4 regions of the Pseudomonas sp. P129 genome follow, and region 2 is predicted to be linked to each of the others. Evidence: predicted binding sites of a transcription regulator. Region 2 holds the regulator's gene; each other region holds the start of a gene.
What was found. Region 2 encodes FliA, which starts transcription of late flagellar genes. Its sites were predicted from a motif close to CTAAAGTTTNNNNNNNNNNNGCCGNTAA; they were not measured.

Region 1: a site for FliA is predicted at 1,333-1,360, ahead of motA (flagellar motor stator protein MotA). Genes of this name have one in related genera too.
Region 3: a site for FliA is predicted at 1,565-1,592, ahead of KBY02_RS21345 (methyl-accepting chemotaxis protein). Genes of this name have one in related genera too.
Region 4: a site for FliA is predicted at 1,309-1,336, ahead of KBY02_RS08755 (methyl-accepting chemotaxis protein). Genes of this name have one in related genera too.

What each region holds. Positions count from the first base shown of each region.
Region 1 covers NZ_JAGPYS010000005.1:219,570-223,080, forward strand. Annotated here, with positions in the region: gene KBY02_RS14740 (HDOD domain-containing protein) at 1-1,219, opposite strand, end outside; gene motA (flagellar motor stator protein MotA) at 1,427-2,278, shown strand; gene motB (flagellar motor protein MotB) at 2,282-3,331, shown strand; gene rsgA (small ribosomal subunit biogenesis GTPase RsgA) at 3,393-3,511, opposite strand, start outside.
Region 2 covers NZ_JAGPYS010000017.1:58,505-62,015, forward strand. Annotated here, with positions in the region: gene KBY02_RS24730 (protein phosphatase CheZ) at 1-755, opposite strand, end outside; gene KBY02_RS24735 (chemotaxis response regulator CheY) at 775-1,149, opposite strand; gene fliA (RNA polymerase sigma factor FliA) at 1,406-2,146, opposite strand; gene fleN (flagellar synthesis regulator FleN) at 2,143-2,976, opposite strand; gene flhF (flagellar biosynthesis protein FlhF) at 3,092-3,511, opposite strand, start outside.
Region 3 covers NZ_JAGPYS010000011.1:98,452-101,962, reverse strand. Annotated here, with positions in the region: gene KBY02_RS21350 (NAD(P)/FAD-dependent oxidoreductase) at 1-972, shown strand, start outside; gene KBY02_RS21345 (methyl-accepting chemotaxis protein) at 1,637-2,854, shown strand; gene KBY02_RS21340 (response regulator) at 2,864-3,232, shown strand; gene KBY02_RS21335 (lipid asymmetry maintenance protein MlaB) at 3,256-3,511, shown strand, end outside.
Region 4 covers NZ_JAGPYS010000002.1:810,888-814,398, forward strand. Annotated here, with positions in the region: gene KBY02_RS08755 (methyl-accepting chemotaxis protein) at 1-1,268, opposite strand, end outside; gene KBY02_RS26470 (methyl-accepting chemotaxis protein) at 1,431-2,294, opposite strand; partial or broken gene KBY02_RS26475 (MCP four helix bundle domain-containing protein) at 2,289-3,044, opposite strand; gene KBY02_RS08765 (DNA/RNA non-specific endonuclease) at 3,250-3,511, shown strand, end outside.

The DNA of each region.
Region 1 (3,511 bases), on a different contig from region 2:
GCAGTCCGGCAGTCTGATTGACGCGCAGCACGGTTGAGGTCTTGTCCAGCATCAGCAGCATGACCCGCTCCATGCCGCACGAGATGAAGGCGTCGCGCGCCGAGGTGGTCAGGTGCATGGCGTTGATGAACGGGCTGGGATCCTGCAGCAGTTCGGCGCATTGCTTGCGCCACATTTGCAGGGCGTCAGCCGATGGCGGAGGTGCAGGCTCATTGTCGCGCCTTACACGCCGTGCATCCCACGGCCAGATCAGCGATTCGGCCGGGTGCCAGAGGTCTTTTTCCGCATGGACGCGTGCGCTGCTGGCTGCATTCTGGTGCGCCTGTTGCTGTACTTCGCTGATCGACTGTTGCAGGTACAGGCTGGTCAGCCGTTCCCAGCGCAGGCAGTGCGGGCTGTTCCAGGCATTTTGTGCCGCCAGCGCCAGGCCGTTGCCCAGCAACACGGTATTGGCGGGCTGATTCAGCCAGCGGCGCAGGTTGGGGTCGTCGTCCATGAGTTGTTGCTGCTGCAGCGGGCTGTTGTCTTCGCGGGCGATACGCAGCGCCTTGGCCAGATCGCGTCGCTCGTTGATCAACAGTTTATAGCCGCGCGTAACCCAGATCGGCAGGCGCCAGAACTCGGCGAGTGCCAGGCACAGTTCCAGCAGGTTGACGCCGAACAGCTCTTTTTCCACTGCAGCGCTGGAATGGCCCTTGTGGATAACCCGCAGTTCCAGCTCTTCGAGCAGCTTCGGATAAGCCAGCGCCATCGGCCAGAGCGGCGACAGAAACAGCAGGCTGCCCATGTGGATGTCCTGCCAGAGTCGCGCCAGCCGGCTGGCGAACAGGCCGTTGGCTTGTTGCGTGGCGTGCTGGCTGACCAGAATCAGTTGGCGATAGGCCGCAGGAATTTCTTCGGACGGCTTGGCCGGTAAACGGCCCAGCAGGACTTCGGTACGCGCCAGACCCAGGCGGTTGATGGCAATTTCAAGGCTCTCGGCCTGCTCGGTCAAACCGTGGGTGTGATGGTTGGCCTCGCGCATCACGCTCAGCACCAGCGCAGGACTTTCCTGCATCATTTCGGCAATTTCACGCAGCGACCGACGACTGTCGTTCAGTGCGGCGCGGACGTGTCCATGATTGACGGCAGGGACCGGCAACGCGATGCCGTCAAGCAGTTTGACCCAGGCATCCAGCGTCTTCGGAACGAGGTGATGTGCTGCGTGTACTGTCGGCATTCGAGGGCCTGTGCGGCTGATTATCTGAGCTGGGAAACCGCCAGCGTACGGGGTGCTGAGGCCATTTTCCTCCTTTTATGGAGGCGCATAAATGGGTTTTTCAAAAGAACCGGCTATAGTCTGGCCCAGTTAGGCCGATAAGGAGAAGAAGAGATTCAACAACTTCCGGACTGTCCCTGAACCCGACTCAGTAAAGTATTTTTTCCTATGGCTAAAATCATCGGCATCATTGTCGTTCTCGCAAGTGTCATCGGCGGATATGTGCTGTCCCATGGCAAGGTCATGGCGCTGTTCCAACCGTACGAGGTCTTGATTATCGGCGGTGCTGCACTGGGCGCGTTCCTCCAGGCCAACCCTGGCTACATGTTCATGCACGTGTTCAAGAAGTCGCTGAAGATGTTCGGTACGCGCTTCACACATGCCTATTACCTTGAAGTGCTGGGGCTGGTCTACGAAATCCTCAACAAGAGCCGCCGTGAAGGCATGATGGCGATCGAAGGGGATATCGAAGACGCTGCCTCCAGCCCGATCTTCGCCAAATACCCGGGTGTCCTCAAGGATGAGCGCATGACTGCGTACATCTGCGATTACCTGCGCATCATGTCGTCCGGCAACATGGCTCCTCACGAGCTGGAAGGTCTGTTCGACATGGAGCTGCTGAGCATGAAAGAAGACCTCGAGCATCCATCCCACGCCATTACCGGTATCGCCGACGGTATGCCCGGCTTCGGTATCGTGGCTGCGGTACTGGGTATCGTGGTGACCATGGCGTCGCTGGGTTCGGGCGACAAGGCAGCGATCGGCATGCACGTAGGTGCGGCGCTGGTCGGTACGTTCTTCGGTATTCTCGCGGCTTACGGTTTCTTCGGTCCTCTGGCCACCAGCCTTGCGCATGATGCCAAGGAAGAAATGAACGTCTACGAGAGCATCAAGGCGTCGCTGGTGGCCTCGGCCTCCGGCATGCCGCCTTCGCTGGCTGTCGAATTCGGCCGCAAGGTTCTCTATCCGCTGCATCGCCCCAGCTTCAGCGAGCTGGAACAAGCGGTTCGCGGTCGCTAAGTCATGGAAAATAATCAGCCGATTATCATCAAGCGCGTAAAGCGCTTTGGTGGCGGACATCACGGCGGTGCCTGGAAGATCGCATTTGCCGACTTCGCGACGGCGATGATGGCGTTCTTTCTGGTGCTGTGGCTGATGTCGTCTGCCACCCCCGAGCAGTTGCTCGCGGTCGCCGGTTATTTCAAGGACCCGGTCGGCTTCTCGGACAGCGGTTCGCCGTACGTGATCGATCTGGGCGGTTCGCCGGAGATGTCGCCGAACCAGACGCTGAACCCCGAGGTGCAGACCACGCCGTCGCCGGACACCGTGCCGCTTGAGGCGGAAAATGCCGAGACCAAGGCTGAAGCGGTGGAGCAGGAACGTCTGGAGATGCTGCTCCAGGAATTGCAGAACAAGGTCGAGGAAAACCCGCAGCTGCAGAAATTCAAGGACCAGATTCTGTTCGAGATCACTCAGGACGGCTTGCGTATCCAGATCATGGATGCGGAAAACCGGCCGATGTTCGACTCGGGCAGCGCGCGTCTCAAACCATATTTCGAAGACATTCTGCTGGCCCTGGCTGACACCATCAAAAGTGTGCCGAACAAGGTCAGTATCAGCGGCCACACCGATGCAACGCCTTTCGTGGGCAGTGGCGGGTTCGGCAACTGGGAATTGTCGGCCAACCGTGCCAACGCTGCACGCCGTGCGCTGGTAGCCGGGACGTATCCGGATTCACAAGTGGCCAGGGTGGTGGGGTACGCGTCGTCTGCTCTGTATGATCGCCAGAACCCGACTAACCCGATCAATCGCCGCATCGATATCGTGGTGCTGACCAAAAAGGCCCAGCACCGCATCGAGGGCGATCAGAACTCCGGCGGTGCGCCAGCCACGCCTGCGGCGCCGACAGCACCCGCACCGGCGGTGCCTGCTGCTCCAGGTGCTCCCGCTGCGCCGGGGGCTTCGACAGCGGCGCCGCCCGACCCGCAGGCCTACGCACAGCCGCACGAGATCCGGCAGAAGCTGAATATCTTTGACGATGGCAAATTGCGGGTCGAGCCGGCCCAGAACTGAGCTGCAACCGATACAAAAACGCCGCGATGATCGCGGCGTTTTTGCGTGCGGCGTTCGGTGCTCAGTAACTGTCTTGCGGCAGGCTGGCAATGATCGAGCGGTAGCTGTTCATGCGCTGCTGCTGAACGCGGCCGTCCTCAAGCCCCTTGAGCAGGGCGCAGCCCGGTTCGCGGTCGTGCT
Region 2 (3,511 bases):
ACATCATCCTGTCCGGATACGACGTCTTCACGTTTATCGGCATGAATCTGCGGACCTTCACCCTGAGCGAGATGTTTTTTAGGATCTTTTTCATCGAGGATGGATTGTTCGTCATGTTCGATGCCTGCGAAGCGATCGACATGACTGGCCATGAGCACCAGTTTGAGCAGATTGCTCTCGACTTCAGTGACCAGTTGCGTCACACGCTTGATGACCTGACCGGTAAGGTCCTGGTAATCCTGGGCGAGCAGAATGTCATTCAGATGTGCGGAAACCTGATGGGTTTCCTTCTCGGTACGCGTCAGAAAACCATCGACCCGCTTGGCCAGCTCGCGGAACTCTTCGGCACCGATTTCGCGGCGCATGAAACGTCCCCAGTCGTCGCTCAACGCCTTGGCGTCGGAACTCAGGCCGTTCATGACCGGCGTACTCTCCTCCACCAGGTCCATGGTGCGGTTGGCCGCATTCTCGGTCAGCCTCACCACATACGACAGGCGTTCGGTAGCATCCGTGATCTGCGACACTTCCTCGGCTTGAGGCATGTGCGGATCAATGTGAAAGTTTACGATTGCACTGTGCAGCTCACGAGTCAGCTTGCCCACTTCCTGATAAAGGCCGCGGTCGCGTGTCTGATTGAGTTCGTGGATCAGTTGCACAGCGTCACCAAAACGACCCTTTTCAAGGCTGGTGACAAGTTCCTGCGCGTGTCTTTTTAAGGTCGACTCAAAGTCGGCCATCGAATCATTGTTATCCATAGCGCCCTCGCGGCTTGCATCAGCTATTGACGCGTTCAAAGATCTTGTCGATCTTGTCTTTCAGGGCTTGGGCAGTGAATGGCTTGACTACATAACCGTTCACCCCAGCCTGGGCAGCTTCAATGATCTGCTCACGCTTGGCTTCGGCAGTGACCATCAGCACGGGAAGGCTCTTGAGGCGTTCGTCCTTGCGGACTTCGCGCAGCAGATCGATACCGGACATGCCAGGCATGTTCCAGTCCGTCACCAGAAAGTCAAAGGCACCGCTCTGCAGCATCGGCAATGCGGTCAGACCATCATCCGCTTCCGATGTGTTGGTAAACCCCAGATCACGCAAAAGGTTCTTGATGATCCGCCGCATCGTTGAGAAGTCATCAACGATGAGGATTTTCATGTTCTTGTCCAATTCGACCTCCAAGCAGTCTTTAACGCGTTCAGCACCTGAACACGCTGTTCACTCAATACTGGCACAGCACACCCCCGGCTGTACGAAACGACGACGGGCTTGGCACAACAACAGGCAAAGACCTGAGAAACAAGCCCATCAAGGCAATGCCTGACAGGCTTCTGACGGGTCCATCCTGTTACCACGTAACGCTCTGCACAGCCGGCTTGCAGTCAACGCGCGGCCATAGACCGCACATTGCCTGTCAACGCGCTCGCCACTCCCCCAAACGCCCTCGCAAACGAGCTGCGCACTGGCTGTGTAACTGACTGACCCGAGATTCGCTGACCCCCAGAACCTCTCCGATTTCCTTGAGGTTCAGCTCTTCGTCGTAGTACAGCGCCAACACCAGACGCTCACGCTCTGGCAGATTGGCAATTGCATCGGCCAACGCAGCCTGGAAGCGCTCGTCTTCCAGGTCGCGCGACGGCTCAAGCGAACCGCTTGCGCCATCCTCGTGCAGCCCTTCATGATCGCCGTCCTGCAGCAGGTCGTCGAAACTGAAGAGGCGGCTGCCCAAGGTATCGTTCAAAATCCCGTAGTAATCATCGAGACTTAACTGGAGTTCGGCCGCAACCTCGTGATCTTTAGCGTCACGGCCGGTTTTAGCTTCAATTGCCCGAATTGCGTCACTCACCATGCGCGTATTGCGGTGTACCGAGCGTGGCGCCCAGTCCCCCTTGCGCACTTCATCGAGCATCGCACCACGGATGCGGATGCCGGCATAGGTCTCGAAACTCGCACCCTTGGTGGAATCATACTTGGTGGAGACTTCAAGCAGGCCGATCATGCCGGCCTGGATCAGATCCTCGACCTGCACGCTGGCCGGCAAGCGCGCCAGCAGATGATAAGCGATACGCTTGACCAAGGGCGCATAGCGCTCGATCAACTCGTATTGTGAATTACGGGAAGTCTTGCTGTACATCTGGTAGCCGCTCGCAGTCATTGCACAGGCCCTGCACTGGTCTGGTGAACGAGTCGCTCAACGAAGAACTCGAGATGACCCCGCGGGTTGGCTGGCAACGGCCAGGTATCAACCTTCTGGGCAATGGCCTTGAAGGCCAGTGCACATTTGGAACGCGGGAATGCTTCGTAAACGGCGCGCTGTTTCTGTACAGCCTTGCGTACGCATTCGTCGTACGGCACGGCGCCTACATACTGCAGCGCAACATCGAGAAAACGATCCGTCACTTTGGTCAGTTTGGCGAACAGGTTGCGCCCTTCCTGCGGGCTCTGTGCCATGTTGGCCAGCACCCGGAAGCGGTTCATGCCGTAATCGCGGTTGAGCAGTTTGATCAGGGCGTAGGCATCGGTGATCGACGTGGGCTCGTCGCACACCACCAGCAGCACTTCCTGAGCGGCGCGCACGAAGCTGACCACCGACTCGCCGATACCGGCGGCTGTGTCGATCACCAGCACATCGAGGTTGTCGCCAATCTCGCTGAACGCCTGGATCAGGCCGGCATGCTGAGCGGGCGACAGATGCACCATGCTCTGGGTGCCGGACGCAGCGGGTACGATCCGAACCCCGCCCGGCCCCTGCAACAGCACGTCGCGCAACTCACAACGCCCCTCGATGACATCGGCAAGCGTGCGCTTGGGCGTCAACCCAAGCAGCACGTCGACATTGGCCAGACCCAGATCGGCGTCCAGCAGCATGACGCGACGGCCGAGCTCGGCGAGGGCCAGTGAAAGGTTCACTGACACGTTAGTCTTACCGACGCCACCTTTGCCACCGGTCACCGCGATAACCTGTACGGGATGCATGCTGCCCATGTTATTTCTTTACCTTGTCTTGCGTAGACCGAAACCACATCGAGGGCTGCACGTGCGCAAATGAACACCGCATGGCAGACCGTTGACGCAGGGACATTCCAATAATATCCATCACTTAACCCACTCTCTTGCCAGGGGTGTGATAGAGGTCAGCAAACATATCAGCCATTGCTTCTTCACTAGGCTCATCCTGCATTTGCACACTCACCGCGCGGCTTACCAGTTGATGACGACGCGGGGTATGCAGGTCATCAGGAATGCGTGGTCCGTCCGTGAGGTAGGCCACAGGTAATTCGTGACTGATCGCCAGGCTCAGGACTTCACCGAGGCTGGCTGTTTCATCAAGCTTGGTCAGAATGCATCCGGCCAAGCCACAACGTTTGTAACTGTGATACGCGGCTGTCAGCACCTGCTTCTGGCTGGTGGTTGCCAGTACCAGATAGTTGCGCGACTTGATGCCACGACCCGCGAGGCTTTCCAGCTGCATGCGCAGCGCAGGGTCACTGGCCTGCAGGCCGGCGGTGTCAATCAGCAC
Region 3 (3,511 bases), on a different contig from region 2:
CTGGGTTACGACTCGCTGGTCATCGCCGTGGGCAGCACCACCAACGACTTCGGCACCAAGGGCGCGGCAGAGCACTGCCTGTTTCTTGACAGCCGCAAACAGGCCGAGCGCTTTCACCAGCAACTGCTCAACCACTACCTGCGCGCCCACGCCGGCCAGGCCGACAGCGCGCAGGAAATTACCGTGGCCATCGTGGGTGCCGGTGCAACCGGTGTCGAGCTGGCGGCAGAGCTGCACAACGCGGCACATGAGCTGGCGGCTTACGGGCTGGGTCAGATCAAGCCGGAAAACCTGCGCATCACGGTGATCGAAGCCGGGCCACGGGTGTTGCCCGCGCTGCCCGAGCGCATCGGCGCGCCGGTGCACAAGACGCTGGAAAAGCTCGGCGTGACGGTACTGACCAATGCAGCAGTCAGTGAAGTGACGGCTGATGGCTTGATCACCGCTACCGGGCAGGTCATCCCGGCCAGCCTGAAGGTCTGGGCGGCAGGTATTCGTGCCCCGGCCTTCCTGCATGAGCTGGATGGCCTGGAAAGCAACCGGATCAATCAGTTGCAAGTGTTGCCGACGCTGCAAACCACCCGTGACGAAAATATCTTCGCCTTCGGTGACTGCGCGGCCTGCCCGCAAAAAGGCACCGACCGCAACGTCCCGCCGCGCGCTCAGGCCGCCCACCAGCAGGCATCCTTGCTGGTCAAATCGCTACGCTTGCGGATTGAAGGCAAGACATTGCCGGAGTACACCTACAAGGACTACGGCTCGCTGATCTCGCTGTCGAGCTTCTCGGCCGTCGGCAATCTGATGGGTAACCTGATGGGCAGCGTGATGCTTGAAGGCTGGCTGGCGCGGATGTTCTACGTGTCGCTGTACCGCATGCACCAGATGGCGCTGTACGGCACCTTCCGTACCCTGATGCTGATGCTGGGCAGCAAGATCGGTAAAGGCACCGAGCCGCGGATGAAGCTGCACTAAGCCACACCAGACGAGAGGCGTACGGGAAAACACTATCGTGCCCATGCTCCGTAGCGTGAGGAACGATCATCTCGACTATCGTGCGGCGCTCTGCGTCGCATGCCATTCCGGACGCTCCGCCTCCTCTTGACGACGCAGAGCGTCGTGAACTGCATTCCCACGCTGGAGCGTGAGGAACGATCACCCCACTATCGTGCGGCGCTCTGCGTCGTATGCCATTCCGGACGCTCCGCGTCCTCTTGCGACGCGGAGCGTCGTGAACTGCATATTCCCACGCTGGAGCGTGCGGAACGATCACCCCACTATCGTGCGGCGCTCTGCGTCGCATGCCGTTCTGGACGCTCCGCGTCCTCTTGCGACGCGGAGCGTCGTGAACCGCATTCCCACGCTGGAGCGTGAGGAACGATCCCCCCTCTATCGTGCGGCGCTCTGCGTCGCATGCCTTTCCGGACGCTCTGCGTCCTCTCCCTAGTGAATCCGGCTGTTCTGCCAACGCGTTCGCTGCGCCGACTTGCGATGCCCCGAATACCCGCTATTTTTAACAGGATCGGGTTGTGCGCCAAGCGACCGGACGGAAGGCTCCCGTACGGGGATCAAGTTTGTCTGCGGCGCGCAGATAACCATTGAGTCGTGTACAACGCTGCACTGTTCAGGGATCGAACCCATGATGTCGAATCAATACAGTAGTGCTCCTGCAGAAAATCATCCGCGTTTCATCTGGTTCTCACTCATTCCCGTCATACCCGCCATTGCCTGGATTCTCACGCAGTTCGGCACGGGTACGGCCAATCTGGTGGCGTGTGCTGCACTGCTGGCGATTGGTCTCGGCGCCTGTGCCTTGGCCGCCCGCTCCCAACAGACCCAAGTGCGCCGCGCCGTGGCTCAGGCGATGGATCACCACCAGGCGCATAGCGCTCAAAGCAGCGCCATGGCGTCCAACGCCCAGTTCAATGAAATCCTCCTCGGTGCCATGCCGATCTGGGCCAAGCAGGTCGAAAGCTCGCGCCAGCAGACCGAAACCGCGATTGTCGAATTGAGCACGCGTTTCATGGGCATCTCCGAGCGCCTGCAGGAAACCGTGCAGGCGTCGCAGCACGCTGCCGGTGAGCTGGACGGTCAGAATGCCGATGGTGCGCTGAAAGTGTTGTCGCAAAGCGACAGCGAACTAAGCCGGGTAATCGACTCGCTCAAATCCACTCAGGCCAGCCGCGACCAGACGCTCTCCCAGGTGCGCAGCCTCACCGCCTATACCGGCGAATTGCGCACCATGGCCGCCGACGTTGCGGCGATTGCCGCACAGACCAACCTGCTGGCCCTCAACGCGGCCATCGAGGCAGCGCGTGCCGGTGAGGCGGGCCGTGGCTTTGCCGTGGTGGCCGATGCGGTGCGCAGCCTGTCGAGCAAATCCAGCGAAACCGGTCAGCAGATGTCCGCCAAGGTCGACATCATCAACAACGCCATCACCCAGTTGGTGCAGGCCGCATCGAGCGGTGCCGATCAGGACAGCCATTCGGTGGCCGCTTCCGAACAAAGCATTCAGAACGTACTGGAGCGCTTCCAGAGCATCACCGGTCGCCTGGCCGAGTCCGCCGACCTGCTCAAGCAGGAGAGCTACGGGATTCGCGACGAAATGACCGAGGTCCTGGTGAACCTGCAGTTTCAGGACCGGGTCAGCCAGATTCTCGCCCACGTACGCGACAACATCGACTCGCTGCACGCGCACCTTCTGCAGGCTAGCCAGTCCCCCGACGAGGCCGTCGCCATCGACGCCCGGCAATGGCTGGCGCGCATGGAGTCTACCTACGCGACCGACGAGCAACGTCGCACTCACCGAGGTGAATCGGCAGCACAGCAGGATTCGCAGGAAATCACGTTTTTCTAGGAGTAAATCATGGCTAAGAGTGTATTGGTGGTCGACGATTCAAGCAGCGTCCGGCAAGTCGTCGGTATCGCGCTGAAGAGTGCCGGATACGACGTTATCGAAGCCTGTGACGGGAAGGATGCACTGGGCAAGCTCACCGGGCAGAAGGTGCACCTGATCATCAGCGACGTGAACATGCCGAACATGGACGGCATCACTTTCGTCAAGGAAGTGAAGAAGCTGGCCAGCTACAAGTTCACGCCCATCATCATGCTGACCACCGAATCCCAGGAATCGAAAAAGGCCGAAGGTCAGGCCGCAGGCGCCAAGGCGTGGGTCGTCAAACCGTTTCAGCCGGCACAAATGCTCGCAGCGGTTTCCAAGCTCATCCTGCCCTGAGACCCAGGCCCCTGGAGGCCAGCATGCCCACGCCAGACGAGAGCACCAACGACACTGCACGCGTGCAGATCGACGGCGAGTTGACGATCTACACCGTGACCGAACTGGCCGCCAGGCTATTGCCACAGATCGGCGCTGCGGCACGCCTGGAAGTTGACCTTTCACAGGTCACCGAGATGGACGGCGCCGGCCTGCAACTGCTGGCAGTGATCCAGCGTGAAGCCGGCAAGACCGGGACTTCGCTGCACCTGACCGGGCAAAGCAAGGCAGTCAGCGAAA
Region 4 (3,511 bases), on a different contig from region 2:
CGCCCCAGCAACGCCTGCACCTGCTCGGCCACACTGGACAGATCCCGGGTGGCCGTCGCGGAGTGCTGCATGCGCTGGTCGATGGCCTGGCTATCGGAATAAATCCGCGTTACCCGTTCATTGATCCCCGTGTTTGTAGAGGCAAACTGCTGAATGTGCGCCGCGATGTCGGCGAGCTTGTCGTTGGTCGACTCGAAATCGCCGATCATGCTTTCGAAATGGCCGGACGCACGCTCCACCACCAGCTGGGTTTCGCGGGCGCTTTGGCTGATCTGAATGGTCTGTTCGTGTGTGGAGCTGACTTCCTGAAGCATGGCGTCGATGTTGCGCGAGATGTCGTCAGTGGCTTTACTGACGTTTTGCGCCAGCGTGCGTACTTCGTCGGCCACCACCGCGAAACCTCGACCACTCTCCCCCGCCCGCGCCGCTTCGATGGCCGCATTGAGCGCCAACAGGTTGGTTTGCGAAGAAATCTGCTGAATAAGCCCGACAATCGACTTGATGCTTGATGAACGCTCATTCAAGCCGGAGACCAGCCCACCGAACTCATTCAGGCTGCTGGATATCTGGCTGATGTTTCCGGTCACTTCCAGCAATTCGGCGTAAGAGTCGCGCGCCATGCTCAGGTTCTGCGCGGTGGTGCTGGAAATGCCCTGAGTCTGCTGCGAGACATCCTCGATGCTGCCCACTGCCATGTTGCTCTGGTCCATCACTTCTCTGGCGAAGCGGGCCTGATCGGTCGCGCTGTCGCTGGAATCACTGATGTTCTTCAGCGAACGCGCCGACTCGACGGCAATCTGTACCGTCAGCCCCTGAATGCTGCTGATGATCTCACGCTGTTTGGCCAGAAAGAGATTGCAGGTACTGGCCAGCCCGCGAATTTCATCGTGAGTGAGCAACGGCAGATCCCTCGACAGATCACCTTCACCGCTGGCGACCTCTTCGAGCGCGCGGGTCATGGACATCACCGGGCGCACGATCAGGTGGCGGAAATACCAGACCATGAAGCTGACCATGACCAGCGTGAACAGCGTGCTCAGCAAAATCGCATTGCTCAGCAGATCCAGCTGACTCTGGATCACGCCCAGCGCGGCCGGGTCCGTTTGTGTGCCGCGCAATTGCAGCATGATGTCGGAACGAATATTCAGCGCCACCCAATACAGCAAGGCGCTGACCAGGACCAGCAGGAAAAGGCTTGATAGCTTCTTGGTCAGCGTGTTGAAAAACTGCTTTTCAACTGACTCGTACAAAGCCTTTAACGTCTGCATTTTGCTGCTCCTGGGTACAAGGGTGATTCCGGTGCGATGGTTAACGTCTGTCGCTACCAAAGCTTTAATGCGTTCGCCTTCAGCGCAGGCGAAAAAACTTCAGCCACGCAGTTCACGGCGCTTTTCGCGCCGCAGAGTACTGCAGACCCGGGCAATTTGATATCACAGCTGAAAGCGATCGACCGATTGTGAAAGCTGCCCGGCCATTACCGACAGCTCGTCGGTGGTACTGGCGGTCTGGCCGATGACCCGGCTATTGCCCTCGGACATGCTGGCAATCATTTCTACCTGATGGGCGATTTCATTACTGGCCAGACTTTGCTCGCCAATGGTACGGGTGATGTCGTTGACCAACTGCGTGGTGCTCAACGTAGCATCCAGGATGTCGCTGATCGCACGTTCCACTTCGGCGGTGACCGCCATGCCCTTGTCGACCTGAGCGACACCGGCTTCCATGCTGGTAACCGCTTCGCGGGTGCTCTGCTGAATGCGCGCAACCATGGCGGTGATTTCCTGGGTAGACGCACTGGTGCGTCCGGCCAGGCTGCGCACCTCGTCGGCCACCACGGCAAAACCACGGCCCTGCTCGCCGGCACGGGCAGCCTCGATGGCCGCGTTGAGCGCCAGCAGGTTGGTCTGGTCGGCAATCCCCTTGATGACCTGAATAATATTGAAGATGCCTTCCGAGTCCTTGTCCAGCGTGCGGATCACCTGAGCCGACTGCTGTGCCGAACGGGCAATGCTGTCCATGTCACTGACCACCTGATGAATCACCCGACCGCCGTTCTTGGCCAGGGATTCGGCCTGACTGGCCATTTCCAGTGCCTGCCCGGCATGCCGGGTGATTTCTTCGATACTTGCGGTCATCTCGCTGGTCGCCGCCGACATGGTGCCGGCTGCCGAACTCTGTTGCCGGCTGCTGTCGGCCACCTCATGGCAACCACTGCTGAGCTGACGGCTCATGCCGCTGACGTCATTGGCATTGCTGCGCACCACTTCGATCATGCTGCGCAGGTCACGCTGCATGATCGCCAGGCTGCGAATCAGCATGCTGGCTTCGTCACGGCCACGGGACTCGGCAATGGGTTCGCTGAGGTTGCCATGAGCAATGCTGTCGGCAATACGACTGGCGGACGCAAGCGGGATCATGATGCTGCGCGTCACCCAATACCCCTGGACCAGCAGCAGCAAAATACTGATCGAAAGCACGACCGCCAAGGTGAGATTGGCACTGCGGGTGGTCTGACGGGTGCGTTCGCCGCTGGCTTTGGAGTTGTCCTCGATCAGGTCACTCAAGGTCGACATCTGCCCCTCCAGTTGCGTGAAGGCGCTGGAGAACGTACCCAGATCTTGCTGCGCACGGTCCGGGCTGTCGATGGCCAGCCCGACAATCCGCTCGCCTGCGCTGATATAAGCGTCGAGGCTTGGCTTTATCCTGCTCAGCTCCGCCTTGATGGCATCGGTGAGCGGCAGTTGCAGGTTATCGCTCACGACCTTGCGAAACAGTGCGGCATGCTCTTTCAGGGATGTCTGCACTTCGTCACGCGTGCTGTTGCTCCTGCCCAGACCAAACAGCATCGCCGACAGCACATCGGCACGCAGCGCGTCATGCATCATGTCGGCTTCCAGGTGATTGCCCAGCGCAGCCATGCTGACTTCACTGTCGAGCATCGCCGCCTCCATGCGCGTGTTACCCAGGTAGTTGACCAGGCTGATGATCATGACGGTCAGTACACTGGTGCCTATCAGCAAGAACAGACGTAGCTTTATCGACATCCTGTAGCCCTCCGGTCAATGAAATAACGCGAGCTGCGGATTGCTCTTATCAACAGCTTATCGACGCACGTTGCCAGATACTTAAGCCTATTTAACGGAATTTGCCGAATCGGCAGTCGATCATGTCGAACGTCCGGCCTGACGCCACTCTGTAACGCGTCTATGGTGAACTAAACACATTCAGTCCCCCACAGGAGCAAGCACTGTGCCTGACAAGAAGTTCGCCATCGATCTCGCCTACCGTCCCCGCCTTGCCGACCTCAAACCGCTGACGTCGACGACCCCATTGCTCGAACCACAGGCGCTTGCCGCAGGACGCACCACACCAGCAAGCGACTTGAAAAAACGCACCGGCTATGCAGAGAACTTCCTCGGCGATTTTATCGTGCCCTGGCCGACTGCCGACGAGGAGCTTGCGCCTGACGTCTATCCTTTGAAGAACGCCGGCGATCGCCTCGATTACACGC